Linked DNA regions of Planctomyces sp. SH-PL62. The protein of the gene in region 1 interacts with the protein of each later gene in a pairwise test. Links are inferred from orthologs where the notes say so. Each region holds a gene or a part of one and is shown in the gene's direction. Other genes may lie near its edges. The genes, in order: recA and dprA.

The links.
Region 2: the proteins of recA (region 1) and dprA interact in binary tests that used the Bacillus subtilis proteins (3 or more experiments, as listed by UniProt). The link is inferred for Planctomyces sp. SH-PL62 from one-to-one orthologs.

Annotation. Positions count from the first base shown.
Region 1 is NZ_CP011273.1:2,208,616-2,223,862, reverse strand. The notes cover bases 12,162-15,002. They hold recA (recombinase RecA), read left to right. Parts: upstream 12,162-12,958; coding sequence 12,959-14,047; downstream 14,048-15,002. Other genes in these bases: VT85_RS08455 (hypothetical protein), read right to left, coding at 14,103-15,002; thpR (RNA 2',3'-cyclic phosphodiesterase), read left to right, coding at 12,263-12,886. In the rest of the region: VT85_RS08515 (type IV pilus twitching motility protein PilT), read right to left, coding at 106-1,257; imidazole glycerol phosphate synthase subunit HisF, read right to left, coding at 1,323-2,135; VT85_RS08505 (CAP domain-containing protein), read left to right, coding at 3,196-3,783; VT85_RS08500 (hypothetical protein), read right to left, coding at 3,979-4,590; VT85_RS08495 (GGDEF domain-containing protein), read left to right, coding at 4,915-5,880; VT85_RS08490 (tetratricopeptide repeat protein), read right to left, coding at 5,965-7,125; VT85_RS08485 (YybH family protein), read right to left, coding at 7,622-8,650; VT85_RS08480 (TerC family protein), read left to right, coding at 8,931-9,695; VT85_RS08475 (hypothetical protein), read right to left, coding at 9,791-11,254; VT85_RS08470 (hypothetical protein), read left to right, coding at 11,698-12,150; more of VT85_RS08455, read right to left, coding at 15,003-15,247. UniProt on the Bacillus subtilis protein: Multifunctional protein involved in homologous recombination, DNA repair and competence.
Region 2 is NZ_CP011273.1:1,297,615-1,312,805, reverse strand. The notes cover bases 1-2,785. They hold dprA (DNA-processing protein DprA), read left to right. Parts: upstream 1-720; coding sequence 721-1,851; downstream 1,852-2,785. Other genes in these bases: VT85_RS05075 (hypothetical protein), read right to left, coding at 1,936-2,754; aroB (3-dehydroquinate synthase), read left to right, coding at 1-657. Outside these bases: VT85_RS05070 (alpha/beta hydrolase), read right to left, coding at 2,873-3,724; VT85_RS05065 (PP2C family protein-serine/threonine phosphatase), read right to left, coding at 3,839-4,978; VT85_RS05060 (sensor histidine kinase), read right to left, coding at 4,975-6,690; VT85_RS05055 (ABC transporter ATP-binding protein), read left to right, coding at 6,949-7,878; VT85_RS05050 (hypothetical protein), read left to right, coding at 7,875-9,395; VT85_RS05045 (TlpA disulfide reductase family protein), read right to left, coding at 9,438-10,421; VT85_RS05040 (glycosyltransferase family 4 protein), read right to left, coding at 10,508-11,920; VT85_RS05035 (NAD-dependent epimerase/dehydratase family protein), read right to left, coding at 12,079-13,008; glmS (glutamine--fructose-6-phosphate transaminase (isomerizing)), read left to right, coding at 13,522-15,191. UniProt on the Bacillus subtilis protein: Protein that helps load RecA onto ssDNA during transformation. Binds cooperatively to circular ssDNA, is able to bridge different segments of DNA. Favors the loading of RecA onto SsbA- or SsbB-coated ssDNA and formation of RecA-DNA filaments.

The DNA of each region.
Region 1 (15,247 bases):
CGCGTCGGCCGCCCCCGCTCGGATCCGACGTCCGGGCGCCGCTCGCCTCGCGGCGCCCTCTCCCCTCGGACGGCCCCGGCGGGCCCGCCGGGGCGTCTCGACTCGTTATAGGATACCAGGCTGGTTGATGGTAATCCCCTTGAGGGCCATTTTCAAAGCTTCGGGCTGGGGCGCGACCTCGAAGGCCACAGCGCGCTCGATCTTCTCGTTGACGACGAGCTGGCGGAGGCTCTCGGTGAAGTCCATCATCCCTTCCTCCTTGCCGATCCGGATCGCGTCGCCGAGCTTGTTGTCGTCCTCGTTGAGGATCAGCTTCTTGACCGTGGGGTTGATCCGCATGATCTCGTTGGTGGGGACGCGGCCGACCCCCTTGTCGGACCATTCCTTGGTCGTCGGCAGCAGCTTCTGGGCGACGATCGCCTTGAGGTTGAACGCCAGCGACTGCCGCAGCGACGAGTGCATGTCCCGCGGGAAGAGGTCGAGAAGGCGGCTGATCGTCGACGGCGCCGACCCGGCGTGGATCGTCCCGAACACGAGGTGCCCCGTCTCGGCGGCGTGCATGGCCGCGCTGAACGTGTCGCGGTCGCGCATCTCGCCCACGAGGATGATGTCCGGGTCCTGGCGGACGGCGTGCTTCAGCGCCGTGTCCCAGTCGATGACGTCGATCCCGACCTCGCGCTGGTTGATGATCGACTTGTCGTCCTTGAACGTGTATTCGACCGGGTCCTCGATCGTGACGATGTGCATCCGCTCGCGCTCGTTGACGTACTGGAGCATCGAGGCGATGGTCGTCGACTTGCCGGACCCGGTCACGCCGGCCAAGATGACGATCCCCTGGTCGTACTGGGTGATGTCGGCCAGGACCGCGGGGAGGTGGAGGGCCTCGAACGACGGGATCTTGTTGTTCACGCGGCGGGCGACCAGGCTCAGCCGCCCCCGCTGCTTGAACAGGTTCACCCGGAACCGGGTCTCGTTGTCGCCGTCGTAGATGAGGTGGGCGAAGTCCACGCCCCCTTCCTCGTCGAGGATCCCGCGCTGGCGGGGGGTCAGGAGCGGGAACATCAGCCGCTCCATGTCCGACGTGGTCAGCGGGGGGAGCTGCATCTGCCTGAGCACGCCGGAGAGCCGCATCGAGGGGGGCATGCCGACCTTCAGGTGGAGGTCGGACGCCTGGTACTTGATGCACATGCGGAACAGCTTGTTCGCCTCGGGCTCGTTGGCCGGCGAGTCGATCTTGGTTTCGACGGCGGTGGACATGGGCTCTCCTCGGGTCGAGATGCGGGGGATCGTGGGCGATCGGACGGGGGAGGCGCGGGGTGCGGTCAGGAAGACCGGACCGACGCCGCCGAGGACTCGGACGGGGACGGCGGCCGGCGGACCGGGACCCCCCGCTCGGCCAGGTAATCCTTCGTCTCCCGGATCGAGTACTCCTTATAGTGGAAGATGCTCGCGGCCAGCGCGGCGCTCGCGCCCGCCTCGGCCAGCACGGCCCGCAGGTGTTCCGGGCTCCCGGCCCCTCCCGACGCCACCACCGGGACCTCCACGGCGTCGACCACCGCGCGGGTCATCTCCAGATCGTAGCCGTTCTTGGTGCCGTCGGCGTCCATGCTGGTCAGGACGATCTCGCCGGCGCCCAGCCGCTGGACCTCGATCGCCCAGGCCACGGCCTCCAGCCCGGTCGGGATCCGGCCCCCGTTGATGTGGACCTCCCAGACCTCGCGGCCCTCTTTCACGACCCGCTTGGGGTCGATGTTGACCACGATGCACTGGCTGCCGAACTTGCGGGCCGCCTTGCGGATCAGGTCCGGGTCGCGCACCGCCGCCGAGTTGATCGAGACCTTGTCGGCCCCGGCCTTCAGGAGCCCCCGGACGTCGTCGAGCGTGCGGATCCCGCCGCCGACGGTAAGGGGCATGAAGCAGACCTCCGAGGTGCGGCGGACCACGTCCCAGAGGATGTCCCGCCCCTCGTGGCTGGCCGTGATGTCGAGGAAGACCAACTCGTCGGCCCCCTCTTCATCGTAACGGCGGGCCACCTCGACCGGGTCGCCGGCGTCCCGGAGGTTCAGGAAATTCGTCCCCTTGACCACGCGGCCTTGGTTGACGTCCAGGCAAGGAATGATCCGCTTGGCCAGCATGCGCGACCCCATCGCGGCGCCCGCTCGGGGCGACCGCCCCGCCGCGAGCCCGAACCGATTCCGACGTGTGCAGTTACGTCCACTATCAGGAAGAGCGACGCTGTATTCTATAACAGCCGCCGAATGCAGCCTAGAGGGTGGACGAAAGATCCCTTTTCCGCGCCCGCCCGGCGCTTCCTGGAGGTCTCCTCCCGGCGTCTCGGCGTCGATCAGCCGTTGCCCGGCCGCCTCATCCCTCCGGTCGCCTCGCCGGACGCCCCCCCCTCTCCCGCCCCGAATTCCGATCTCCGGTCGCGCCCGCCGAGGCCGCCGCAGACGTTCCAACCAGGGGGTCGAAAAGTTCCGACTCCGACGCGCGAAGCGTCGCGCGGGGGCGGCCCATCGTCGGTTCGTCCGCCCGGCCCCGGGTCCGACCGAAACAGGATGAAGAGCGTCTAACGATCCCCCATGCGACGTATGATCGGCGGGCCCGAAGTCTCCACGACCCCCCTTCGCGAGCCTGGCTCGGACTTAGGCCGTCGACGGCGAGGAATGGGGCGGTTGCGCCGGCTGTGCGGCCTGTTTGTCGGTCGCGAGGCCTTCGCGGCGGTCGGATGGACTCTCCCGTTTCCGTCGTCTCACAGTTGTCCCATCAAGATGTCGCGTGACATGAATGGATGTTCGATTCGTCAGTGGCAACGATCGTCGGACGGGGATCGGATCGCCCCGAGGATCGGCCCTTGGAACGTCGGCCCCAGGGCCCTTTCAGGCGGGCTTTTCATGGCCTGTATTGGGTTTGCGTCGTCACGGCCCTGTCACCCCCAGACCTTCTTGAGGCGGTCATGAGAACGAGTCTGGATGCTGATACATGAGAATGCAAGGTTTGTAAAACGAGTGTTGAAAATTGGGGTTCGGCCGAAAAACCGTTTGCGTTTTCTGGAATATCGTCCCATTTTGGCACCCTGTGCGAGTCGCGTCGGGGTGACGAGGACGGATCCCTCCCGGATTCGGGCTCGGCCCCGGCGATTACGGGCGCGGCGTGGTGCCGCATCGCTCGCGCAACCCAAGGGAGTTTCCACCGTTGTCCAGTCCCACCATTGAGCCTCGCGTCTTGAGTCGGGTGGTCCTATCTCTCGTCGCCGTCATCGCGGTCGCCTGCCAGGCCGAGGCCCAACAGTACTACTACACCACGGATGGTACGGCGGCTCCTACCCAGCCCGCCCCCACTTATATTTACCAGACCGCCCCGGCGGTCCAGTACGTCCAGCAGCCCGAGGCCGCCCAGGTTTACCAGGGTGGGTACGTCGCCACGGAAGTCGCGGCGCAGCCCGTCCAGGCGGAGGCGGCCCCGGCCGCGTCCTACGGCGATCCGTACGGATTCGTGAACTGGCTGAACGGCGTGCGGGCCTCCTACGGCCTCGGCGCGGTCGGCCACGACCCGAACCTGTCGAGCTGGGCGGCGATGAACAACAATCAGCAGGCGGCCCAGGGCCTGGGGCACCACGTCATGGGTCCGGCTCGACGCCAGAACTCGGCGATGGGCGGCTTCCCGGGCATCGAGGCGATGTGGATGGCCTCTCCGGCCCACCGCGCGGCGCTGCTGGATCCGACGATCACCTGGGTCGGGATCGCCGGTGCCGGCGCCTGGTGGACCTTCAACGCCAACTGAGCGTCGCGTTTCGCCCTCTCGGATTTCGAGTCGGAGCCGGCCATGATCGGCCGCTCCAGGCGACCCGCCGATTCAGCAGCCTCGAGGTCGAGGCCCGATCAGCCTGAAGCAGGTGCGAGCGACCGCGGATTCGCATCCCGACGCGTGGAAGGACCGCGTGGGGAGGCCGGCCGCGCGACCGGGCCAGGGCCCGGCTCAGAGGAAGAACGCACTGCGGATTCCCGAGAGAATCGCCTGCTCCAGGTTGGCGTCCCGGCCCCGAGCGATCCATCCCACGGCCACCGGCACCGGACCAACGGTCTCGCGGATCCGGTTCACGGGGAACTCGTTGTTGAACACGGCCCGGCCCATCATCTGACGGTCGGGCTTCACCATGTCTTCCAGTTCCTTGTGGACTTCCACCTTCACGAGGAAGCCCCCGTTCGGGGCCGGATCGACCTTGACGATCGCGAACCGTCGAATCGTCTGCAGGGTGGCTTCGACCCGGTCCTGGATGGTGGTGGTGTCGGCGAGCCAGGGTTCCAGCACCGTGGCGCTCATCTTGGGCTCGGTGACGATCGTCCGCGACAGCCGATTCTCCGAGGCCACGTCGAAGTAGCCGCCGAGTTCGGCCACGGTCTTGTTCCAGACCGCCTCGAAGTCGTCGACCGGGACCAGCAAGGGGTTCTCGGCCACCGGTTCGGGCGCGAAGACCCGCGTCACCCGCGACGTCGGGATCCATCCCGAGGCGCATCCCGCCTGCGCGAGCGTCAGGACGACGGCCCCGAGCACTCCCGCCCCGCTCGCGATGATCCGCGACTTTCGCATGATTCTGGGCCTCATCCTGCCTGGCCTGCCCGGCTCGCCGTGACGCGCCCGCACGGGCGCCCCCCGGCCGGGACTTTCCGCGAACCTTCCCGGTCGCGGTGATCTACTCTCTCTTATCGGCGTCTCGACCCGGTCCCGGACATGAAAGCGGGCGGGTCGGTCCTGGCTCGTGCGAATCACGGCCAGTCCGAGGGGACGTCGCATCCTGTCCGATTCCTCGATCCCCCGCAAGGCCGATCTTTCCGCGCCACCCTCGCGAAGCTGACCTAGGTTTCTCATTGAGGTTCAGAGACTTCCAGGGACAGAAAATGGATGAGGAGCGCCATGCAATCGGAAAAAGGCTGGAGGAGGGACGCCCCGACGTCGACGCTCGCCACGCGTGAGGGTGAGGAGATGGACGCGGGACGCCGGGAAAGGGCCGAGGTCGAGGCCGCCGTCCATGATTTCGCGACGGCGGCCTCGTCCTCGACCGATCTGGTCGCCCTCTGCGACGCACTGGCGACGGCCGCCCGACGCGTGGCGGGCGGGGCGCCGATCGCCGTGCACCTGGCGGGCGAGGCGGTCGAGCCCGCATCGGGGGCGACTGCGCTTCCGTTGCGGGTCGGGGAGTCCGGGAAAACCTGGGGTTGGCTCGTCCTCGACGGGCCGGGGGCCGATCCGGAGCCCCCGTCCGAGATCATGGGCCGGCGGCTCGAATCGCTGGCGACGCTCGCGGCGTTCGCGATCGAGCGGCATCGCGCCGGTCGCCTCGCGAGTCCGTCGGCTCGCTCCGGCCCGAACGTCGCCCCGTCCGCCCTTCACGACGTGGGACTGCTGGGGACGGTCTTGCCCTTCGCCTTGAGCCAGGCGAGGCGCCACAAGGAGCCGCTCTCCATCCTCGTCGTGGCGATCGGCCGCCTGCGAGGGGTGCGCGACCTGCTGGGCGACTCCGAGGCCGACCGGGTGGTGAGCCGGATCGGGATCGGGATCGTGGGGCTGCTCCGCTCCAGCGACCTGGTCGCACGGCTCGACGGCGACCGGCTCATGGTGGTGCTCCCCCGTTCGGAGCTGAACGACGCCCGACGCGTGGGCGAGAAGCTTTGCCAGGGGATCGCCGCCGCCCATGACCTGATGGGAATCCCGCTGAAAGCCTCGCTCTCGATCGGCGCGGCCACCTTCCCCACGAGCGCCTCGACGCTCGGCGAATTGTTCGATGCGGCCGATGCGGCCCTGGCCGAAGCCTGCGAACTCGGCCCCGGTCGCGTCGCGGCGGCCTTCGACCGGGGCCGCGAAGTCGCGTCCCGGTGCTGAGGCCCAGACGAAGGGGGGGATCGAAGCCCGAGGCGCTGAAGCCGCGGGCCGATCCCCCCTCGGTTCTTGCACGAGTCGCTCAGATCACTTCGCGAAGGACAGACCTGGGTCGTTGTCGCCCCCGCCGAGGGCCTGGAAGACGAAATGCGAGTCGTCCTTCCAGGTCACCCGGCCGACCATGGCGTCGTTCTGATCCTCGGCGCGGGCCAGGGTGAGGATGCCTCCGGCGTAGCTGTAGGCGCCGTTGATCGGCTGGGTCCGGCCCTGCTGGGTCACGTTCCAGGTGAATCCGCCGTCGTCCTTGATCGTCAACTCGATCGAGACCGACGGGTCGGGGGAGGCTTTCCACACGCCGACGAGGCTCGGCTCGTTCGCCGGGGCGGCCGCCTCGCCGGGTTCCGGCTGAGCCGGGGCGGTCTCGGCCTCCGGGGGCTGGGCCGCCTGGGCGTCCGATTTCAGGCTGGCGGCGATCTGCTTGGAGAGCGTGTCGCCGGGTTGCAGCCGCGAGACCGCGTTGAACTCCCGGACGGCCTCATCGGTGAAGCCTTCGGTCAGGTAGTGATAGGCCAGGACGAACCGTGCGGCGGCCGAGTCCGGGTGGGCCGTGCGATAGTCCTCCAGGGCGCGGAGCTGCGCCGTGTAGACCTCGATATTCGGATAGAGGCCGATCAGGGTCGTCCAGTCCCAGCCGGGGCCGACGGCGAGGACGGCGTAGAGCACCTCGGCGGCCTGGTCGTAGCGCTTCAGCGCGAACAGGCAGAGGGCGCGGAACTCGTGGAGGGCCGCGTCGTTGGGGAGGGCCTTGAGAGCCTCGTCGGTCCTTTGCAGGGCGCCGGGATAGTCGCCGGCCAGGAACGCGGCCCGAGCGTCCGCGAACGTCTGCAAGGCCGGGTCGTCGGCGGCGGCCGGCTCGGTCGCCGTGGAGGCCGCCAGGGGCTGCGAGTAGTCATAGACCGGCGCGGCCTCGACCACCGGCTGCTGGACGACGATCGGCTGGGTCGCGACGACGGCGTACGGGTTCACGTACGGGCGATACCCCCAGTTGTAGATGGACGAGCCGAGCCCCCAGCCGGCGATGCCGCCGACCGCCATCCCGGTCCAGAAGCCGCCGCTGTTGTTCCAGAAGCCGTTGTTGTTCCGCCCATGCCAGTAGCCGTTGACCCAGGCCTGATGGTTGTTCCATCCCGGCCTCCCGGCCCAGGCCGGCGGCCTCCCGCCCCATCCCGGAGGTCGACCGCCGGGCATCGTTCCCACCCCTGGAGGACGGCCTCCCGGGCCGGCGATCGGCGGGCGGGGCCAGGCGCGCCGGGGCCGGCGATCGGGGGACGGCCGCCGGGGCCGGCGATCGGCCCGCCGACGCCGGGGCGACCGGCGCCCGGTCCGAAATTCGGCCGGTTGATCTGACCCGGGCCCGGACCGGCCGTCGGCGGCCTCATCTGGCCTTGCCATCCGCCGGGGTTCCCCCGCTGGATGTTGCCGGGCTGCGTGAACGACGGGGTGCGGTTGAACGTCGGCGCCTGGCGCATCGCCCCGCCGCCGGGGACGCCTCCACCCCCGCGCATGCCGCCGGGGACGCCGCCTCCCCCCCGCATGCCGCCGGGGGCGCCGCCGCGCATCCCGCCGCCGCCGCCGCGCATCCCGCCGCCGCCGCGACCGCCGCCGCGCTGGGCGAAGGTCGAGGTCGTCTGCAGGCAGAGGCACGAGGCGACCAGGCCGGCCAGAGCTGCTTGAAGGGTCCTGTTCATCGTCGGCTCCTGGCGGGATCGCCCGGGGTAGAGGTGGGAGCGGGGGTGGAAGGGGAAGCCGCCGCGCGGGGCGGCGGCGGTCTGCGGACGAGCGTGACCTCCTCGACGCCCGGCAGGGCGGACGAGCCGAGCGTCCGCTCGACGGACGACCAGCGGACGACGTCGCGGCCTCGGCGGGAGACGATGTTCGTCGCCGACGCGGTTCGGCCGTCCTTCAAGACGCCGGTGGTCTTGATGATCCAGCGGTCGTCGCCGTCCTCGTGCGACCAGAGCCCCTCGGAGAAGCCCCCTTCGGAGTCGAACGTCCACGAGCGGAACTGCTTGAGCCGGGGGTCCCAGCCGACCCGCTGGACGCCCGACAGCCCGATCGAGCCCGCGGCCTTGACGCGGAATTTGCGGATCAGGAAGGCCCCGTCGTCGGCCCACTCGCAGGTGGTCTCGACCTCGGCGTCGTCGTCCTGGTCGATCCACTCGCCGATCAGCCATTCGAGGTCGGCCAGGCGTTCGCGAGGGGACTTCTCGGCGTCGAGGTCGGGCATGGGGAAGTCGTGGATGGAATCCTGGAGCCACCGGCCGTCCTCCCGGACATAGGCGGCCGTGTAGCGAAAGCGCACGGATCCGGCGTGGTGGTCGCCGTCGGGCGGCGAGGCCACCACGGCGAGGCCTTCCTCGATCGCTGCGTCCGCGCCGAGCATGCGGAGGGAGGTGGGCTCGACGACGATCGTCCGGCCCGGCTCGGCCTCGAACCGCTCGGCGAACCGCTTCTCGATCGCGGCTCGGCCCACGATCGGGTCCGCGTCCTCGGCCTCGATCCGGGCGGCCGACGTGAACAGGGCGGCGATCGCGTGGGCGTCTCCGGCGTCGTACGCCTTCACGAACTCAGCCAGCAGGGCGTGGATCGCGGCCCGGTCGGCCTCCCCGGCCGGCGAGGCCGGCGGCTCTTCCGCGAAGACCCGGGCGTTCGCGAACCCGAAGCCGATTCCGAGGAAGGCCAAGAGGATCAGGAGTCTGGTGGATCTCGACATGGGCGAATCGCCTTTCTCGATCATGTCGGCGGTCCGCGTTCGCGCCGTCCGCCGCAGAGTTTCTAGAAACATACGGGGCGGGCGTCACGGGGGCGACCGGCCAAATTCGAAAAGGTTCGCGAAATCCGAGACGAGGCACGCGCCGGTCCGATCCTGGGGAGGTTCCCACCCGGCGGCGGGGGGCTATGATGAAACACCTTGTGGCGAGCGGCGGTCCGGTCGTCGCCCGAACCTCCCGCGTCGGCACCTCCCCAGGCCCCAACCTCCGGATCTCGCACGCATGGTCGACGACTTCTCGCAAGTGATCGCGATCCTCAAAATCATCCTCTTCGACTTGCTCCTCTCCGGCGACAACGCGGTCGTCATCGGCATGGCGGCGCATCGCCTGCCGCCGGCCCAACGTCGTCAGGCGATGATCTGGGGCTGCGGCCTCGCGATCTTCATGCGGATCGGGCTCACCCTGGTCGTCTCCACGCTGCTGGTGATCCCCGGCATTCGCTTCATCGGGGCGATCTTCCTCGTCTGGATCGCCGCAAAGCTGATGCAGGAGGAGGTGGACGCGGCCTCCGATCATCCCCACATGGCCCCGGCCTCGCTCTTCAAGGCCATCCAGCGGATCGCCCTGGCCGACTTCATCATGAGCCTGGACAACGTCCTGGCGATCGCCAGCGCCGCGCAGTCGTCGGCGCAGATCGTGATGGGCCTCGTCCTGTCGATCATGATGCTTCTCTTCCTGAGCGCGGTGATCACCGAGATCATGAACCGCTACCGCTGGATCGTGTACGCGGGGGCGGCGCTGCTGGCCTGGACGGCCGCCGACATGATGGCCCACGACCTCCACGACTTCTTTCACAAGGGCTACGTGGCGGGCTGGCCCGAATTCCCCGCCTGGGGCCTCTGGGCGCTGCGGTTCACCCTGGTGGCCCTGTGCCTCACCGTCAACATATGGCTGCCGGACTCGGACGACGAGGATGGGGGCGAGTGGGCCGACGCGGTCGAGCCGCCGCCGACGGAGACCTCGATGGAGCCGTCAGCGAATCCTTGAGGCGGACCCGGAATGCAAAAACGCCCCGTGCCGAGTTCGGCCGGGGCGTCTTCGCGCGCCGCATGGGATGCGTCGCCTGTTTTCATCTCGTCGGGTCAGGGGCGTCTCGGCGGCGGCGAACGGGGATAAGGACGACGGCGGGGCTTGTCCACGCGACGGCGGTCGCGGCCGGACCTTCCCGACGCGGTGATGCGCGCCGACCGGCCCGATTGGGCCGTGCGAGGCGCCTCGCCGCGAGGGCGGGGGGACCGGACGCGGGCGCGGTCGCAACGCTCCCGAACTCGCGAAAGCCGGCGGAGCAGGCCGAGGCCGGCGGGCCGATCGATCGACGGCGAGGCGGTCGCCGACCCCTCGGGCGCTGGGCGCGCGAGGAGCGGCGGCGCGATCGTCGTCGGGCTCTCGGTCTCCATCGGGATCTCGGCGTTCGCGACCTCCGCGACGTCTTCCCGGACTTCCGTCTCGACCGGGAACTCGATCTCGGTCGCGACCTCCTCATGAACTTCCACCTGGGCGGCCGGCTCCGTCACGGTCGACGGCTCGGGGGCGGACGCAGGCTCGTCGTCGGGGACGGCGTCGGGAAGGGCCACGGGCTCCCACGTCTCGACGAGTGCAGAGGGCGCGTTGCCGTACTCCTCGCCGGAGGCTTCGACGAGTGCAGAGGGCGCGATGCCGTACTCCTCGTCGTCGTTCTCGACGAGTGCAGAGGGCGCGATGCCGTACTCCTCGTCAGGGGTCGTGGGGGCCGCTTCGTCGGCGTCGGGGGGGGCCGTCGAGTCGAGCTCGCTCGGTCCCTCGTCGATCGCCGTCGCGGGCGTCTCTTCCGCGAAGGTCTCCATGGCGACGGCCTCGTCCGCGACCACGAGCCCATCGGGCGCGGAGGTCGGCGCGGCTTCGGCATCGGTCCAGGATTCGGTCGCGACTTCGGTCGGGCTCTCGGTCTCCTCGGGGATCTCGGGATCGGCCGCGGGGGTCGGCTCGGCCGGCGCTTCCGCTTCGCTCGGGGGAGCCTGGAGGTCGGCCCGGACGAATTTTCCGGGGCCGACGCGGATCCAGGTGGGCTGCGACGACGACGCCTCGGCGAGCGCCGCCGCCCTGGCCGCGCGTTTCCCCTTACTCCGACGCTTGCGGGGCTTGGGGGACGCGGCGGGGTCGGCGTCCTCGGCCGTCGCGACCGCCTCGGCCGTCCCTTCGGGCGTCCCTTCCGTCGCCGCCTCGACGCCGGCGGCCTCGGGTGAGGCCTCAGTCGTCTCCGCGGGCTCGGGGAGGGATTCGCTCGGGGGCGGCGAAGCCGGGGCGACCGGCCGGTTCGACCGGGGCGCGGCGAAGATCAGGACCATCGCGGCCATGTAGACCGGCGTCAGCCAGATCGAGATCGTGGCCACCACCAGGCTCGTCACGCCGGTCAGGATCACGAGGCCCACCATCCCCCAGAACCTCCCCGACGTCGGCCGGAGGATTCCGGCCTGGTCGGAGGACTTCACGGAGGCTGAGCGGCCGTCGGGAGCCCGATCGACTCGTGACCAGGGCTTGGCTTGGCGCTGGGTCGAAGTCTCGTTCAAGGCGGGACCATCCTGCATGTCGCGAGGCCGACGCCGGCCGCACGGACGCCCAGGATCACCCAGGCGTCGCGGGCCGAGAAGTCGGCAGGGTTTGCTCGTCCCGATCCGTCGTCGCGGGGGGCCGGGCCCGTCTTGCGACGCGCCTCTCCCCCCTACCGTTGATCGGCCCCGCCGCAGGGGCGATTGACGTTTTCGAAGCCCCACGGGCCGTCCGCCCGCCGTTGGAAAACGGACAACGCCTACCGCCGGATTACTCGGCGCGTCTTGCCGCGAATCGCCGATCGATCAGCCGATTCCGATGGGTTTCGGGGCCGTCCCGGCCGAAAGCCGGCCGCGAACGACTTCGCGCGGCGCCTTCTCCCTTGTTCCAGGCGGTCCTTCCGTGCGATCCTGGTCCGTGCGGACTCTGACAGGAGTCGAAGGAGCACTCCCGAGGTCGAGCCATGACGGGGCGTCGAAAGTTTGGGCTGACGGTCGGGCTGATCGTGATTTCGGCTCTGGCGATCGAGCTGGGCGTCTGGTGGCTTCGGCGGCCGGTGAACGCGGTCCGGGTGGTCAACGGCGGCGCCCCGGTGCGGAACCTCATCGCCTCGTACGCGGGGGTCGAGACCTACATCGGCGACCTGCCCGCGGGCGGCTCGACCGAGATCCGGCTGGACAACCGGCCCGAGGACGCCGTGACCCTGGCGTTCACGCAGGAGGGGAACGCCGCCACCGGCGTCCTCATCGGCGGCGAGGAACTCCATCAGGCCCGACGCGACGGCCTCCGGATGGTCCTGGTGCTCAAGCCCAACGAGATCTCCCGCTACCTGGAGGAGGACGCCTCGAGCGACGAGCCCTCCCCCCTGCTCCGCCTGGTCCGCCGCGTCGTGGCCCGCATCCGTCCCGAATTCTAGGCGGCGGCCCCGACCCCGAAGGAGGTGGGACGCCTCGCACCGACGAGGGCGTCGGGGTATGATGCGCGGGACCCCGAACGACGATGCCGATGGGAAAGGATCCGACGACGCGATGGCCCAGACGACCCGGACGTTCCTCGCGATCGACGTGCCCTCCCCGGTCGCCGAGCGGCTGGCCAAGCTCCAGACGAGGCTCTCCCCGCTCCTGCCCGAGTTTCGCTGGAACGACGCGGCGCCGTTCCACATGACGCTCGCCTTCCTGGGCGACGTCCCGTTCACCGAGCTGAAGGACGTCTGCGACGCCGCGGTCAAGGCCGCGCGGGCGTGCAAACGCTTCGAAGTGAGGATCGCCGGCCTGGGTGCCTTCCCCAAGCCCGAGCGGCCCCGCGTCATCTGGGCGGGCTTCGACGGTCCCGGCCTCGAACCCCTCGCCGCCTTGCACAAGGCCGTCGTCTCCAACCTCCGCAAGGTGGGCCGCCAGCCCGAGGACGTGCGATTCAGCCCTCACGTCACCCTGGGAAGGCTCCGGACCGGCCGCGACAAGCGACCGACCTCGACCACCATCCCCGCCGCCGATCTGACGGAGATCCTGGAGCAATTCCGCGAATGGACGGCCGGCGAATTCACCGTCGGCGAGGTCGTCGCCTACTCCTCCACGCTCACCCCGGAAGGCCCCACCCACGCCCCGCTCGTCCGCGGCGGCCTGGCCTCGGCGAAACCCCGCCCCGAGACTTGACCGGAATCGACCGACGTGCTAAACTAGTGATCGGGCGTACAGAACTCAGGCGAGCATGAAGGAGCCGACGTCGTGGCGAAGCGACAAGTAGCAACCGAGGCGAAAGCGGCGTCCGCCGAGGCGAAGGCGCTGAACACGACGCTCAGCCAGATCGAGAAGACGTTCGGCGCCGGCTCGATCATGAAGCTGGGCGAGGGGAGCCACCTGGAGGTCGAAGGGATCTCCACCGGCGCCCTCTCGCTCGACCTGGCGCTCGGGGGCAAGGGCCTGCCGCGAGGCCGGATCATCGAGCTGTTCGGGCCGGAGTCCAGCGGCAAGACGACGATCGCGCTGCAGGCGATCGCCAACGCCCAGAAGATCGGCGGCGTGGCGGCCTTCATCGACGCCGAGCACGCGCTGGACCCGTCGTGGTGCAAGCGGATCGGGGTGGACATCGAGTCCCTCCTGGTCAGCCAGCCGGGGAGCGCGGAAGAGGCGCTGCAGATCGCCGAGATGCTGGTGCTCTCCAACGCCGTGGACATCGTGGTGGTCGACTCGGTGGCGGCCCTGGTGCCGAAGGCCGAGATCGAGGGGGAGATCGGCGACAGCCACGTCGGCCTTCAGGCCCGGCTGATGAGCCAGGCGTTGCGGAAGCTGACCGGCGGCGTCTCCCGCTCCAAGTGCGTCCTGGTGTTCATCAACCAGATCCGCGAGAAGATCGGCGTGATGTTCGGCAGTCCGGAGACCACCCCCGGCGGCCGCGCCCTGAAGTTCTACAGCTCGTGCCGGGTGGACGTGAGGCGGATCGGGCCGGTCAAGGACGGTGAGGAGATCACCGGCTCTCGGGTGAAGGTCAAGATCGTCAAGAACAAGGTCGCGCCGCCGTTCCGCACGTGCGAGTTCGACATGATGTACACCAGCGGCATCTCCCGCGAGGGGGACATCCTCGACATGGCGCTGGCCGACAAGCTCGTCGAGAAGTCGGGCTCGTGGTTCAACTACGGCGACATGCGGCTGGGCCAGGGGCGTGAGAAGGTCAAGGAGTTCCTCCGCGAGAACACCGCGCTCGCCGAGGAGATCGCCGCCAAGGTCATGGCCAGCCGCACCGGCCAGGCCGCCGCCGCCCTCGCCAACGGCGCGCCCGTCGATGACGACGACGACGAACCGCTCGACGAGGCCTGACGCCGAGGCACCTTCCCCGATCGATCGGGGAAGGCGCCTTCGTTTCGCTTCCCGCTCAGTTCGCTCCCATCGTCCGGGTCGGCCGGGCGACTTCGGGGGCGACGGGGAGGCAGAGCAGGACCCGCGACTCCGACGTCAGCGGGACGAGGGTTCCCGGGCGGGCGGCGGCCACCGGGACTAGCGTCTTGATGAGCCCGTGGACGCTCGAAGCGCCTTCGGGGGCGTGGATCAAAGGCGAGACGCCGGCGGCCAGGACGGCGTCCGGCGGGTGCTCGTTCCCCAGCGCGCCGGCGAGGTGGATCTCGCCGTCGGGCCGCATGTCGAAGGCCATCCCGAGCGCGCCGAAATCGACCTCGGACCTGCGAGCGTCGACGCCCCGGGCGTGTCGCGAGGGGGGCCGGAAGGCCATCTCGCGGGCGAGGGCGGTCAGCAGATCGACACCCACGGATCCGGGGCCGGAAGTGAGCTTCCCCTTGGCCTCGATCCAGCCCGGCCCCTGCCCAGGCCGGTCGCCCCACCGGGCGTTCTCGATCGAGACCCGCGCCGAGCCGGCGAGGCGATGGCTGGGGAATCGTCGGCCGACGAGCGCGGCGAGGTCGACGTCGTGCAGGTCGCCGGCGAAGTCTCCCTCCCAGGCGCCGCCGCCTGAGCGTCGGAGCGTGAGCCGGCCGTCGACGCGGGCGTCCTCGCCGATCCAGTCGGTGGCGTCGAAGAACACGTCGAGCACGCGGGCCGGCAGCGGCAGCCCTTCCAGCGTCTTCAGCGCCAGGGTGGTCCTGACCGGATCGACGCGGCGGTCCCGGCTCAGGGTCAGCTCGCATCGCGTCTTCGATCCGGGCTCGACGAGGCGATAGGCCACGCGGACGGTCGGTCCCGACGGCTCCGAGGCGAGCGTCGCGGCGACGTCCTGCAACGAAAAGCCGAGCCCCGCGCCGAGGTCCAGACGGCACGAAGGCGCGGTCAGCTCCACGCGGTCGTACGGCACCTCGCCGGATCGTTGCAGCAGCGAGCCGACCTGGGTCATGGCGAGGTCCGGGCTCTCGCCCCGGAGCGCCAGTTCGTCGGCGTGGACGATCAGGTCGCGGCCCGATTGGACCAGGCGGAGCGAGGCCGCGCGGGCGATCTCGGCCAGGCCCTTCCCCCTCGGCTCCTCCTGGCGGAGGACGATGCCGTGGAACAGGATCTCGCCGGGGCGAGGAT
Region 2 (15,191 bases), 900 kb from region 1 along the record:
AGGGTCAAGAACATCGTCGGGGCCTTCCACCAGCCGATCGCCGTCTGGATCGACGTGGCGACGCTGAACGACCTCCCCGACCGCGAACTGCGTTGCGGCCTGGCCGAGGTGGTCAAGTACGGCGTGATCCTCGACGCCCCGTTCTTCGAGGAGCTGGAGGCCGACGCCGGGGCCATCCTGGAGCGTCGGCCCGCAAGTCTGCGGCGGATCGTCGCCCGGAGTTGCGAGCTGAAGGCCGACGTCGTCTCGCGGGACGAGCGCGAGGAGACCGGCCTCCGGGCGGTCCTCAACTTCGGACACACGATCGGCCATGCGGTCGAGGCGACGGCCGGCTACGGCGGCGCCTTCCAGCATGGCGAGGCCGTGGCCGTGGGGATGGTCGCCGAGAGCCGCCTGGCCGAGCGCCTGGGCTGGGTCGACGCCGCGTTCACCGGGCGATTGATCCGCCTCCTGGAACGATTCGGGCTCCCCACTTCCTTGCGAGGGCTGGCCCCCGGGCCGCTCCTGGACGCCATGGCGAGAGATAAGAAGAACCAGGGCGGGCGCATCCGGCTGGTCCTCCCCCGGCGGCTGGGGACGGTCGAGCTCACCGACGCGGCCGGCGTCGAGGACCTTCGGTCGCTGCTCGAAGACCTCTGCCGTCCCGACGCCCCCTGACCGCCCCCCGCCCCGGCCGCCCGACGCCCATCGAACCGAATCGAGTCGAATCGAGGACCCCCCGTGGACCCGAGCCCGAGCCCGGCCGACGACCCGCTCCGCGACATGCTCACGCTCATGCTGACGCCCGGGGTCGGGCCGCTCACCAGCCGGGCGCTCCTGGATCACTTCGGAACGCCCGGGCAGGTGCTCGACGCCCCCGTGGCCCAACTTCGCGAGGTTTCCGGCGTCGGCCCCAAGCTGGCCGACCGGATCAAGCACGCCCGCGCCGACAACGACCCCGACCGCGAGCTGGCCGAGTGCCGCCGCCACGGGGTCGCGGTGATCCCCCGAGGCGAGCCGGGCTACCCCCCGCCGCTCGACGAGATCCCCGATCCCCCCGCCCTGCTCTACATCAAGGGCGCCCTGGAGGCCCGCGACCAGATCGCCATCGCGATCGTCGGCTCGCGGCGCTGCACCCCCTATGGGATCCGCACCGCCGAACGGCTGGCGACCTCCCTGGGCCGGACGGGATTCACGATCGTCTCGGGCCTGGCGCGAGGGATCGACGCCGCCGCGCATCGGGGCGCGCTGAAGGCCGGCGGACGGACGATCGCCGTGCTGGGCAACGGACTCTCGGGAATCTACCCGCCCGAGCACGAGGAGTTGGCCGCCGAGATCGTCGCCGGCCGTGGGGCGATCGTGAGCGAGCTCCCCATGACCCAAGGGCCTCTCTCGGGCCTTTTCCCGCAACGCAATCGAGTCATTTCGGGGCTGTCCCTCGGCGTCATCGTGGTCGAGGCCGCGCCCCGGAGCGGCTCGCTGTCGACGGCCCACCACGCGATGGAGCAGAATCGCGAGGTCTTCGCCGTCCCCGGCCCGGTCGACAGCCTGGCCAGCCGGGGCTGCCACCGCCTGATCCGCGACGGCGCCCGCCTGGTGGAGACGGTCGACGACGTGATGGAGGAGCTGGGCCCCCTCGTCCGCGAAGTCCGGCCCGCCCCCGACGAGCCGGCCGTCCGCCACCCGGCCGAACTCGGCCTGACCGACCAGGAGCGTTCCCTTCTAGGCTGCCTCGACGACGCCCCCAGCGGCGTCGACGTCCTCATCGCCCGCACCGGCCTGACCGCCTCGCAGGTGATGGCCACCCTGAGCGTCCTGGAACTCAAGCGGATGGTCAAGCGGCTCCCCGGCCACCAGTTCGTCAGGGCCTGAGCCGCGCCCCCGTCGTCGAGAGTTCAGGCCCGCCGTCGTCCCATCGCCTGGGATCGAAACGTCCGTCCCACGAAATGATGCGACCTACCTCTCGACGGCGAGGTTGGGATAGCGGGCCCTCAGCTCGGCCAGGCCTTTCTCGCTCACCAGGGTTCCGGTGATGCTGAGGGTCTCCAGCTTGGTGAACGGCCCTAGTTCCTCGACGATCCTGTCGGTGACGGGCGTCTCGTCGAGCCGCAGGGTTCGGAGTTCCTTCGCGAAATCCAGATCGGCGAGGGCCCGGTCATCCATCTGCGCGCCCCTGAGGGTGAGTCGCTCGAGGCGTCTCAAGGGCTTCAGGTGAGTCAGCCCCGCGTTGGTCACGCCGGTATCCGCCAGGTTGAGTCCCACCAGGCGGGGGACGTGGCGAAGGTGGAGCAGACCCTCGTCGGTGACTCTGGTCTTCTCCAGGTTGAGCACGGTGACGGTGGGGGTCATCGCGAGAATCCCGAGCCCCGCGTCATCGATGTCCGTGTCATACAGGACGAGCATCTGGAGCGCGTCGAATTTCCGCACGCCTTCGTAGTCTGCCGAGGAGATCGCGGTCCCGCTCAGGTTCAGCACGTCCAGCACCTTGCACCGGCTCATCACGGCCCAGGCGGCCTCGTTGACCCGCGTGTTCTCCAGGTCGAGCCACAACAGGTGCGGGAGCTTGTCGATGAGCTCGATGTCGTCGTTCGTGGCCTTGGTGTCCGCCAGGGAGACCTTGGTGATCGGTCGCCGCTCGAGCGCCGGGGAATCGGCGCGATGGACACGCCCGCCGAGGGCTTCCACCCGTGCCTCGAATGCGGCGTCGCTCGCAGCCGGGCCGTCGGCCGGGGCGGCTTGCGACAGGAGCATCAGCATGATCGCGACGTGATGCATCGTGAACCCCCGGTTTGACCCCCTGGATGATCGATCTTCGGCGCCTCCGGAGGGGAGGTTTGGAAGACAGCGAGCCCGGTCCGTCGGTTCGTCGCCGCCTGGGGCCGTCGCGGCCGATTCAGCCGAGCCGGGGGGCGATCCAGCGGACGATGTCGTGCATGACCCGCTCGCGGCCCAGCTCGTTGAGCGGCTCGTGGAACATTTTCGGGTAGAGCATGAGGGTCTTGTCCTCGATGGCGACGGCGTCGAAGAACTCGCGGACCGACGCCGGGTCGACGATCGGGTCGTCGCCGCCGACGATCAGGAGCAGCGGCGTGCGCAGGTCGCCCGCCCGGCGCAGGAGCATCTCGCCGCCGGCGACCAGGCCGAAGTAGAACGGCGGGCTGATGCGGTTGTGCCGGAGGTCGTCCCGGCGCATCGCCTCGTGGACGACCGGGTCGCGGTTCTCGGCGTACGAGTCGTCGAAGGCGGGGAGGGTCGCCCAGGGGGCCAGCCGCAGGAGCAGCCGGCCGATCGTCAGCTTGAGCCGCGGCACCCGCATCGCGAGCCGGATCGACGGGTTGGAGACGACTACCCCCGCCAGCCCCTCGCCGTGCTCGATCGCGTACCGCAGCGCGACCTGGCCGCCGTTGGAGTGGCCGAGGAGGAACAGGGGGACGTGGGCGAAGTGGAGACGGGCCCACGAGGCGACCGCGCGAAGGTCGTCGACCAGGTCCTCGTAGCGACGGACCACGCCCCGACGCCCCGGGCTCCGACCGTGGCCGTGGAAGTCGTGCGCCACCACGTCGACGTTCAACTCGGCCCCGAGGTGCTCGGCGACGTGGGAATAGAGCCCGCCGTGCTCGCCGAAGCCGTGCGCGACGAGCACCACGCCGTCGGGCCGGGGGCGACGCCACCATCGCCCCTTCAGGCGACGGCCCCCCGCCGCGGTGATCGTCAGTTCGGAGACTCGCGAGCCGATGGGGCCCATCCTCTCGCCTCGACTTGCCTGGGGGAAACGACGACCGGCCGGGGCGGGCACGGCCCCGGCGCGTGGAGTCTATCGAGGCCGATGGATCCGATCGAGGCCAATTCCCGGGGCGGTTCAGCTCCCGTCGCGCGCCAGCGTCAGCAGGGTCACGTCGTCGTCGCGGGCCGAGGCCCCGGCGAACCGTCGCACGTCGTCCAGCACCGCGTCGAGACGCTCCGCCCCCGTCCCCTCCCCCCGGAGGAAGGCCGTCAGCATGCGGTCCCGGCCGAACATCTCGACCAGGCCCCGGGCCTCGGTCACGCCGTCCGTGTAGAGGAGCAGCGATTCCCCGGCCCCGAAGGCCGCCGAAAGCTGCGCGCAGGGGAAGTCGCAGAGGGCCGACGAGAGGATCGGGCCGGTCGAGTCCAGCAGGCGGACGCCGCCGTCGCGATCCAGGATGATCGATTCCGGGTGGCCGGCGTTGACGTACTCCATCACGTCGCGATCGGGATGGAGTCGGATGCAGCAGAGGGTCACGAACCGTCCGGGATCGAAGTCGCGGATTCCCTCGCGGATCCGGTCCACCACCTTGCAGGGTTCGAAGTCGTCGACGTGGGAGGCGCGGAAGCCCGCCTTGACGACGCCGGTGACCATCGCGGCCGAGGTCCCGTGGCCGGCGACGTCGGCGATCAGCAGCGAGACGCCCCCGTCGCGAGTCTCGGCGTAGTCGTAGATGTCTCCGGCCAGTTCGTTGGACGCCTGGTATCGGGCGGCGATCGTCAGCCCCCGAGCCGCGTAATCCGGCGGCGGCAGCAGGCTGAGCTGGAACTGGCGGGCCTCCTCCAGCTCGCGGCCCACGCGGTCCAGGAACCGCTCGCGCTCGTCGCGGAGCCGGCGGCGCTCCAGGCAGCGATGGACCAGGGCCAGCATCACCCGGCGGTCGAAGGGCTTCTGGATGAAGTAGTACGCCCCCTCGTCGATGGCCCGCAGCAGGTTCTCGTCGGGATCCTCGGCGTTCCCCGTCATGATGATGACGTCGAGGCCCGGCTGGTCCTTCTTGAGCGTCCGCATCAGGTCGAACCCGTTGACGTCCGGCATCCGGATGTCGAGGATCGCCAGGTCGAACGCCTCCTCGCGGGCGGCCTCCAGGGCCGCGGCGCCGCCCCCCGCCACGACGATGCGGTGGTGCTTGTGGGACAGGATCCGCGAGACCGCGCGGAGCATGCCGGGGTCGTCGTCCACGACGAGGATCGCCGCCTCTTGAGTCTCCATCATGATCCTTCTCGTCCTTCGTCGATGGGGAAGTCCACCCTCACCCGCGTCCCCTCGCCGGGGATGCTGTCGATGCTGAACCGGCCCCGAAGCTGCGCCGCGATCGAGCGGCAGATGGCCACGCCCAGGCCGTGGCCGTTGGGCTTGGTGGTGAAGAACGGCTCCTGCAACTTGGCGAGGTCCTCCGGCGGGATGCCCGATCCGGTGTCCTCCACCTCCAGCACCAGCCACCCTTCCACCGTCCGCGCCCGGATCGTGAGCGAGTCGCCCGGCCCGGTCGCGTCCCGCGCGTTGCTGATCAGGTTGAGCAGGAGTTGCTCGACGTCGGCCTGGACGGCGAACAGGGGCGGCAGGTCGGCCGGCACGTCCACCGTCAGCGTCACGCCCCGACGCTCCAGCGTCTCGCGGAAGATCACCAGCGCCGAGTCGACCGCCTGGGCCGGCGAGACGTCGCTGGGGTTCCGCGCCGAGCCCCGGGCGAAGTTCAGCATGCCGCCGAAGATCCGCCGACACACCCGGATCGAACGCTCCACCTGGAGCAGGTCGGCCGTCGCCGACTCGGGATCGAAGGCGTCGGTCTCCAGGTCGTCCAGGAGCTGCTGGACCAGCGGCAGGACCGCCCCCAGCGCGTTGTTGACGTCGTGCGAGACGCCCCGCGCCAGGTCGGCCATCGCGTGCTTCCGCTCGGCGTCGATCATCCGGCGCTCGAGCGTCTCGGTCCGGCGCGCGTTCTGGAGCGAGACGGCCGCCTGGGGCAGGAACTGCGAGATCAGGTCGACCTCGTACGGGCAGAACGAGCCGGGGTGGATCGACGCGACCTTGAGCACCCCCAGCAGTCCCGACCGCGTGATCAGCGACGCGCACAGGATCGCCCCCTCGGGGGGGGCGAAGGTCCCGTACCGCGAGACCCGGTCGTAATCGAGCAACTCGGCGAGCAGCGGCGACCCGCCGCCGGCCCAGTCCGTCCAGCCGTCGCCGCCTTCCGCGCGGTCGAACCCCAGGACGACGGGCTGCGCGAGAAGCTCGTGGAGCGAGGCCTTGAGCGGGAATTTCCGGCCGACGTTCTCCCCCTTGGCCTTGCGCCAGGCGACCTGCTCGGCGACGACTTCGAGCACCCCGAGGTCGGCGTCGTGGATCAGGAGGGCCGCCGAGTGGTCGTAGGCGATCAGCGACCGGATGCCGTGGAGGACCTCGTAAGAGAGGTGCTTGGGGTGGCTCTGCTCCAGCACCTTGCGGTCCACCCGCGCGCGGACCTCGCGGATCCGAAAGAGGTCCGCCTGGTCGATCAGCTCGTTGGCCAGGCCGCCGATCGCGGAGAACGCCTGGCGGGCGTCCCAGTGGAAGGTGGCGTCGGCCGATCGGATCGCGAGCGCGCCCCACATGCGGCCGTGGCGGCGGAGCCTCGCGAGCATGACGTCGGGGGGGACGGCCACCTTTTCGCCGCGCAGGAATCCGGACAGGAGCCGGCGGTCCCACGAGGCGTCCTCGCTGGTCCGGTGCAGGAGCCGCGCCTCGCCCAGGCCGGGCTGGATCGCCCCCACGCAGCCCTCGCACGCGCCGGAGAGGTCCATCCCGAGGCGGAGGGCCCCGCGCAGGATCTTGTCCGGGTCGCGGACGTCGCGATACTGGGAACGGAACCGCCAAAGATGGTCGGTCAGGTCCGCCCACCCCCCGCCGGGGCTCGGCTCGACCGACCGATCGCCGTCGTACTTCAAGGCTCCTCCGGTCGTCCGGGGACTCTTCCGCGCCTCGCCGTCCCAGGACCCGGTGGTCGGGAGAATTCCGGCTCGCCTCCAACCAGAATGATGGCTCCCGGATCGCGGATTGTCCACGCGCCTGGCCGCCCCCTCGCCCGAGTTCCGCCCGTCAAGCCGCGAAAACTGATCGGTCGCACGCATTTCGCTTGAAGGTCGCGGCCGGGCCTCGCACAATCGTGGGAGGCCAGGACGAACGTCGAACCAGCGAGGACGGGGATGCTCTCGATACGCGACCTGCGCGTCGACTACGACGACTTCTGCGCCGTGCACGATCTCTCGCTGGAGGTCGGACCGGGCGAGGTCTGCGGGCTGATCGGCCCCAACGGCGCCGGCAAGACCACGACGATGCGGACGATCCTCGGGCTGATCGAGCCGACCTACGGCGAGATCCGCATCCTGGGGGTCGGCCTCCAGGAAGACCACGAGCTGGTCGGCCGCGCCGTCGGGTTCATGCCCGACTTCCCGCCGGTCTACGACGACCTGAAGGTCTGGGAATTCCTCGACCTCTTCGCGGCGAGCTACCGCATCCCCCGGCGGGCGCGGCCCGTCGTGGTCGGCCGCCACCTGGAGATGGTGGGGCTCGCCGACAAGCGAGACGCGACGGTGACGGGACTGTCGCGCGGGATGAAACAGCGGATGATGCTGGCCAAGACCCTCATCCCCGACCCGGCCGTGCTGCTGCTCGACGAGCCGGCGAGCGGCGTCGACCCCCAGGGGCGGATCGACCTCAAGAACATCCTCAAGCGGGTCGCGGCCGAGGGCAAGACGGTCCTGATCTCGTCGCACATCCTGGCCGAGATGAACGAGTTCTGCACCTCGGTCGCGATCATGGAGCGCGGGCGGCTGGTCGTGGGGGGCCGGATCGACGAGGTCAACCGGCGGATCATGGGGGACATGTCGCTCTCGGTCGAGATCCTCGCCGGGCTCGACGACTTCCTGCGGATCGTCGCCGAGGACGACCACGCCGGCCTGGTCGAGGCCCGCGCGGGGGGCGTGCACGAGTTCCGATACCGGGGCGACGCCGAGGCGGCCGGCGACCTGCTCGCCCGCCTGATCGAAGCCGGCGTGCGCCTCTCCTCGTTCTCCCGCCGCAAGGACAACCTGGAAGAGCTGTTCCTCATGGTCGGCGCCAAGGAGCTGTCGTGATACTTTCCGAGTGGCTGGACAACCCGATCTTCGTGAAGCACGTCCGTTCCCGACTCCGGCCCCAGGCGTTCACGACGTCGGCGGCCGTGACCGTCCTGATCAGCCTCTGCATCCTCTACGGGACGTTCCAGGGGAGGGCGTTCGCCTCGGGCGACGGCTTCACGGCGCTCCTGGTCTTGCAGTTCGTCGTCCTCGTCCTCATGGGGTCGACGCAGGTGGGGGCCTCGGTGGGGGGCGCGCGGACCTCGGGCATCCTGGACTTCCACCGGGTCTCCCCGCTGAGCCGCTGGGAGCTGTCGCTGGGCTTCCTGTTCGGCGCCCCGGTGCGCGAGTATCTCCTCACGGCGCTGACGATCCCGTTCATGCTCTTCTGCGTCATGATGGGCTTCCCCGACTTCCGGGGGCTGGTCCAGGCCGAGCTGCTTCTCCTCGCGACGGCCTGGACGATGCACGCGATCTCGCTGCTGGGAGGGCTGGCGCTCAAGAGCGGGGTGTCGGGCCAGAACGCGCTCGGCTTCACCATCATCATCGGGATCTTCGTGGTCGGGCCGCTGTTCGGCGCGTTCAGCGTGCTGAAGGGCCTGATCGACGGCGACCTGCACCTGGGCTTCTTCGGGATTCCGCTCCCCTGGCTGGCGTTCGTGCTGCTCCACCTGGCGGCCTTGCTCGCCTTCTTCCTGCTGGCGGCCACGCGGAAGATCGGGTCGGAGCGGCTCCACGGGCTCACGAAGCCGCAAGCCCTGGCGGCCTCGGCGACGCTGGGCCTGCTGGCGATCGGCGGCGCCGGCAACTGGGACGGGAACGGCGTCGCCCACCTGATCGTCCTCTACATCCTCGTGATCGCGTCCCTGTTCCTGGCCGCGCTGGCGACGCCGACCCTGGCGGAGTTCGACAAAGGCCTGCTGCGAGCCCGCAAGCTCGAGCAGCCGCGTCCCTCGGTCTGGAGCGATTTCGCCCCCAACCGCCCGATCCTGGTCGCGATCTGCGGCGTGTTGCTGGTCGCGGGGTCGATCCTGGGCACCACGGTTTCCGAGACGGCCGCGCGCAACGTCCCGACCCGAGGCGGATTCCCGCTGGCGGTGGCGAACGGCGTCCTGGTCGTCGCCTACTTCGGGCTGGCTTGCCAGTATTTCCTGATCCGGTTCGGCCGCCGCGCCTCGAACTACTTCGGCCTCTTCCTGTTCGTGGCCTGGGTCCTGCCGCTGATCCTGGGCGTGATCACGATCGTGTCGATCGGCAACGTGATGAACGGGGACGCCCGGCCCGCGATGATCTTCTCGGCGACGCCCCTGGTCGGGATCATCGCCGCCTCGGGGGCCTTCGAAAACGACGCCGGTTCCGGCCCGGCCACCGTCGCGATCACCCTGTCGCTACTCTTCACCTTCGTGTTCAACATGCTGTACACGAAGGCCGTGCGGCGGGCCCGGTCTGCAAACGAGCGAGCGGGGGACGATCAGGCCGGGCTCGATCCCGACCTGATCCAACCGGAAGCGAAACCGGCGGCCGTCCCCGGGTGAGGACGGCCGCCGGCGTTTTGGATCCTCCCGCGATGGCCGGCCTCAGCCACCCGTCTTGATCAGCTTCGCCAGCGCCTCGTCGAGCGCGCCGCCGCGGAGGTCGAGCCGGACGACGTTCCCCTGGGGGTCGACGAGGTAGCTCGCCGGGATCGAGCTCACGCCGAAGGCGTCGATCAGGTCGACGCCGGCCGTGGCGTTGTGGAGCTGGACCCAGGGGATCTTGCGGGCCTTGACGAAGTCGACGACGGCCGTCCGGGTGTCGTCCAGGCTGACGCTGACGATCTCGAAGCCGGCGTCGTGGTACTTGCGGTGGGCTTCCTGGAGTCGCGGCAATTCGACGAGGTTGGGGGTGCACCAGGTCGCCCAGAAGTCGACCAGGACGAACTTGCCCCGGAAGTCGGCGAGCCGCACGGTCTTCCCTTCGAGATCCTGGGCCTCCACGTTCGGCGCGGGGCGTCCCACGCGGGCGAGTCGGGCCAGTTCGGTCTCGGCCTTCTGCCGGACGGCGGCGCTCTCGGGGAACTTGGCGGCGAGGCTCTGATAGACCTGGGCGGCGACGTCGACCTCGCCGGCCACGACGGCCGAGATGGCGAAGGTCTCCGAGAAGCTGACGGCGAACTCCTCCTGCTCGGCCGCGTTCAGGCCCTGGATCAGCTCCTGATAGCGGGCCAAAGCGTCCGGGAACTGCTTCGCCTGGGCCTTCGCCATGACGGCGATGATCTGGGCGAGCGCGCGGACGGGGCCTTCGGGGTCGTCCTTCAGGTAGCGTTCGGCGGCCTCCTGGTTCTCGGCGAACCAGTCGTGCTCGATCGCCTTGTTGAAGAGCGCCGCGTAGGCCTGGTCGCGGTCCTCGGCCTTGGGGTTGCGGATCAGGTACTCGCCCAGCTCGCGGACGAGGGCGCGGTCGTGGCGGTTCTGGATGTCGGCGACGCTCTCGGTCGGAGCGGTCTGCGCCGACAGGCCGGCGGCGGTCGCGGCGAACAGGGTCAAGGCGAGTAGGCTGGTTCCGCGGCTGCGAAGCTCCACGACGCGTTCCTCCCGAGAGACTGAGGCTGGAGACGATCTTCGATACGTTTCGACGAGGCCCGGAGGCCGTCTCGTCCGGTCCGGGCTCAGCCGACTTCGATCGCCCCCGCCCTCGACGGGACGGCGACGGCGTGCGAGGCCGGCCTGGTGGGCGTGACCAGGCCTCGGGCCAGCTCGAACCACTGGTAGCAGCAGGGCCCCATCTCGTGCGAGGCGATGAACGCGTGGCGGGCTTTCTCGCCCATCTGCCGGGCGAGGTTGCGGTCGGCGCGGAGCCGTTCCAGGGCCGCGACGACGCCGTCGGCGTCGCCGAAGGGGACCGCGAAGCCGCCGCCGGAGCGCCGGATCAGGTCGGCCGACTCGCAGTGGGGAGGGCCGACGAACAGGGCCGGTCGCGCGGCCGCCATGATGCCGTAGAGCTTGCCCGGCACGACGATCCCGGTCATCTCCGGCCGCATCGAGATCAGGTGGACGTCGGCCGTCGACAGCGACAGGTGCAGCTCCTCGCGGGCCACGTAGTCCAGGATGCGGACGTTGTCGAGCCCGTCTCGCTCCTTGGCCGCCTTCACCTCGGCGAGCCTGGGTCCGCCGCCGATGTAGAGGAAGACCACGTCCTTCTTGTCGCGGAGCCGCCGGGCCGCCTCCAGGAACTCGTCGAACGTGTGGGCCAGGCCCAGGTTCCCGGAGTACATGCAGACCAGCTCGTCGCCGAACCCGAGCCTCTTCCGAAAGCCGTTCGAAGCGTGGGCGACCGGGTAGACCTCGTCCTTGCGGCTCCAGACCGGGATCGTGACGATGCGGTCGGGCCGGACCCTCTTCATCAGGATCCGGTCGGCCATGTAGGGGCCCAGGACCACCACGCGGTCGGCCTGCCGCAGCACGGCGTCGCTCAGCCAGGCCAGCGACCGGACGATCGGGTTGCGGGGCGACATCCGGCGCAGGGCGAGGCTGGCGTCGGGGTGGAGGTCCATGCTCCAGCAGACGTGCGTCGAGCCCTTCATGCGACGGAGGAGCGTCCCCACCAGGCCGATGATCGGCGGCGTGGTCAGGGTGACGACGAGGTCGAAGCGGGGGAGTCGGAACGCCTTGACGACGGCCCGGGCGTAGAAGCTCAGGTAGTCGGTCATCCGGCTCAGCGTGCTCTTGCGCCCCAGCGAGGTGGCCGGCACGCGGTGGATGTGGACGCCGTTGTGGACTTCCTCGGCGGGGGGCGCCGGGTCGCCGGGCTTGTAGCGGCTCTGGGCGCAGAGGACGTGGCACTCGAAGCCGCGGTCGGCCAGCGACTCGGCCAGGTCGGTCAGGTGCTGCGCCGTGGAGGCGTGGTCGGGCCAGTAGTACTGGTTGATGAGGAGGATCCGCTTGCCCGGCCGCACTCGAGCCGGTCCGGGCTCGGGTTCGTCGGCCGTCGCGTCCTGTGCGATTCCGAAGGCGTGCGGGCGCTGCGCCGCCGGCCGCGCCGCCTCGGGGCCGCCGCGAAACCAGAGTTTGCGGTTCACCATGGGAGTCGTTCACCCGGACCGTCGCGGCCCGCAAGGAGGATGGAAATCAGGGTGTGGGGAGAGAGTCCGCGAAGACGCGTCGGCGGGGCCTGACGCGTCGGGCGGCGAAGGAGGCCCGGGAGGGTCGCGACGCGCCCCCCCGGACGACTCGCGATCGCTCAGACGTTCGCGAACGGGTTCTGGAACGAGATGAGCTGGGCGGCGCGGACCAGCTCGGAGATGCCGCGGTCGAGGTCGATGGTCGTCTCGAACCCCTTGGCGCGGATCTTCTCGTAGGAGACCTCGTAGTTGCGCTTGTCGGCGTCGGTGCCGACCTCGGCGAAGTGGAGGTAGAAGTCCGTATGCTCCAGGACCTTGCGAGCGACTTCCTCCTTGGTGAAGTTCATGCTCTCGTGGCCCACGTTGTAGACGTCGTCCTTCACGTCGTCCCAGCGCTCCAGGGCGAAGATGAACGAGCGGGCCATGTCGCGGACGTGGACGAAGGTCCGCTTGAAGCCGCCCTCGTAGACGATGAGGTTGCGATTCTTCACGGCCTGGTACGTGAAGTCGTTCGGCATCAGGTCGAGCCGCATGCGGTTGCTGACGCCGAAGGCCGTCGCGAAGCGATAGGAGAGGCCGTTGCCGGCCTTCTGCACCAGCTCCTCGGACGTGGCCTTGGTCTCGCCGTAGAGCGTGATCGGGGACCGCGGCGTGTCTTCGTTGCAGATGTAGTCCGGGATCGAGCCGTAGATGCTCCCCGTGGAGGCGAACAGGAACCGCGTGTCCTGGGAGCGGGCTTCCAGCAGGTTGCGCGTCCCCTCGACGTTGATCGCCTGGGCGAGCTGGGGCTCCTTCTTGCAGGCGGGATAGCCGACGATCGCCGCGAGGTGGATGATCGCGTCGACGCCGTCGACGGCCTTCTTGACCGCGGCCGGGTCGCAGACGTCCCCCTGCTGGAGCTCGAAGTGGCGGTTCTGGCAGCAGGGGAGGAGCCCCTGGCCGCTGAACCGAAGGTTGTCCATGACCCGGACCCGATGGCCCTGTTCGAGGAGCATCGGGACCAACGTGGAGCCGACGTAGCCGGCGCCGCCGGTGACGAGGATTCGCATGGCAGGTTCCATCCGTGGTGAAGATTCGAGACGCGCCTGGAGCGCCGATCGATCGGGTCGTCAGATGTCAGACAGAAGGGCCGACAAGTTGTGACGGGCTTTCAACGTCGCGATGCGTTGCGCGCCAGGCCCCCGTCCTTGTGGGCTCGTCCCTAGGTTGCGAAACAGCGTCCGAATGCGGATCGGGCGAGAGAGATCGATCGTCGGGCGAGAATCAGCCAGCGTTCCCACCCGGCTCCCAAGGACCCGGCGCCATCCGGTGGAGGGTCCTTTTTGGTGTAGGGGCCGGTCGCCCCGGTCCGTCGGCGAAAGTATCGGTCGCTCGGACTTTCCTGTCAATCGCACTTTCCCCGGCGAACTTGAGGAATTTCCGCGGACCGCCCGAAGGCCGCGGCCCATCCATTGACACATGACGATCTCGCCGAGTATAGAAGCCTTGGGGGTCGACGGCCCGCACGGCCGTCGCCTTAACCGTCCGACCGACCGACCGACCGACGCGCGGAGGCCTCGACCATGTGCGGGATCGTCGGATACACGGGGACCAGGGAAGCCGGCCCGATCCTCGTCGCGGGGCTGCGCCGGCTCGAATACCGAGGTTACGACAGCGCGGGGCTCGCGGCCGTGGAGGGCGGCCGGCTGGAGGTCCGCAAGCAGGCCGGGCGGGTCTCCGTCCTGGAGGACCTGCTCCGTCGCCAGCCGCTGAAGGCGGCGAACGGCGTCAGCCACACGCGATGGGCGACCCACGGCCCGGCGACCGACGCGAACGCCCATCCCCACGTCGGCGGCCGGGCGGGCCGGCGCTCGGTCGCCGTCGTCCACAACGGCGTGATCGAGAACCATGCGGAGCTCCGTCGCGAGCTGGAGGCCGAGGGCTTCGTCTTCACCGGCCAGACCGACACCGAGGTCGTCGCCCACCTGATGGCGCGCGAGCTGGAGCGCGGCGACGACCCGATGGCCGCCCTGCTCCGCGTCCTGCCTCGCCTGGAAGGGACCTACGGCCTGGCGATCGTGACGGCCGACCGACCCGGCGAGCTCCTGGGCGCGCGGCTGGGGAGCCCGCTGGTCGTCGGCGTGGGCGACGGCGAGCACCTGCTCGCCAGCGATCCCGTCGCGGTCGTCCCCCACACGTCGAACGTCGCCTATCTCCAGGACGGCGAGGTCGTCCGACTGACCCCGGACGTCTTCGAGATCCGCCACCGAGACCGGGGCCCGATCACGCCGAGGATCGACCGCATCGACTGGAAGCCCGACGCCGTCGAGCTGGGGGGCCACGCCCACTACATGCTCAAGGAGATCCGCGAGCAGCCCGACACCGTCCTCAACGCCTGCCGCGGCCGGATCGTCCCCGCCGAGGGCTCGGCGAGGCTGGGGGGCCTGAACCTGACGGCCCGCCAGCTCCGTCGCGTGCGCCGGGTGGTCTTCGCGGCCTGCGGCACGAGCTGGCACGCGGCGCTCGTGGGCGAATACCTGATCGAGCGGCTGGCGCACCTCCCGGTCGAGGTGGAGTACGCCAGCGAGTTCCGCTACCGCAACGCGCCGCTCGACGACCGCACGCTGGTGTTCGTCCTGAGCCAGTCCGGCGAGACGGCCGACACCCTGGGCGCGCTCCGCGAGGCCCGACGCCGCGGCCACCCGACGCTGGGGATCGTCAACACGGTCGGCAGCACCATCGCCCGCGAGACCGACGGCGGCGTCTATCTCCACGCCGGCCCCGAGGTCGGCGTGGCCAGCACCAAGGCCTTCTCGGCCCAGGTCGCCGTCCTGACCCTCCTGGCGCTGCACCTCGGCCGATTGCGACAGCTCTCGTTCGCCGAGGGGGCGGCGATCGTCGCGGCCCTCGAATCGGTCCCGGACCTGATCGACGAGGCGCTCGGGGCCGAACCCTTGATCGAGGCCGCCGCCGAGGACTTCGTCCACGCGCGGAGCGCCCTGTTCCTCGGCCGCGACATCCACTACCCGGTCGCGCTCGAAGGGGCCTTGAAGTTGAAGGAGATCAGCTACATCCACGCCGAGGGCTATCCCACGGCCGAGATGAAGCACGGCCCGATCGCCCTGATCGACCCCCACACCCCCTCCGTCTTCGTCGCCCCGCGCGGCCCGCTCCACGCCAAGACGCTGAGCAACATCGAGGAGGTGCGCGCCCGCCGCGGCCCGGTCGTCAGCGTGGGAGTGAAGGGGGACGC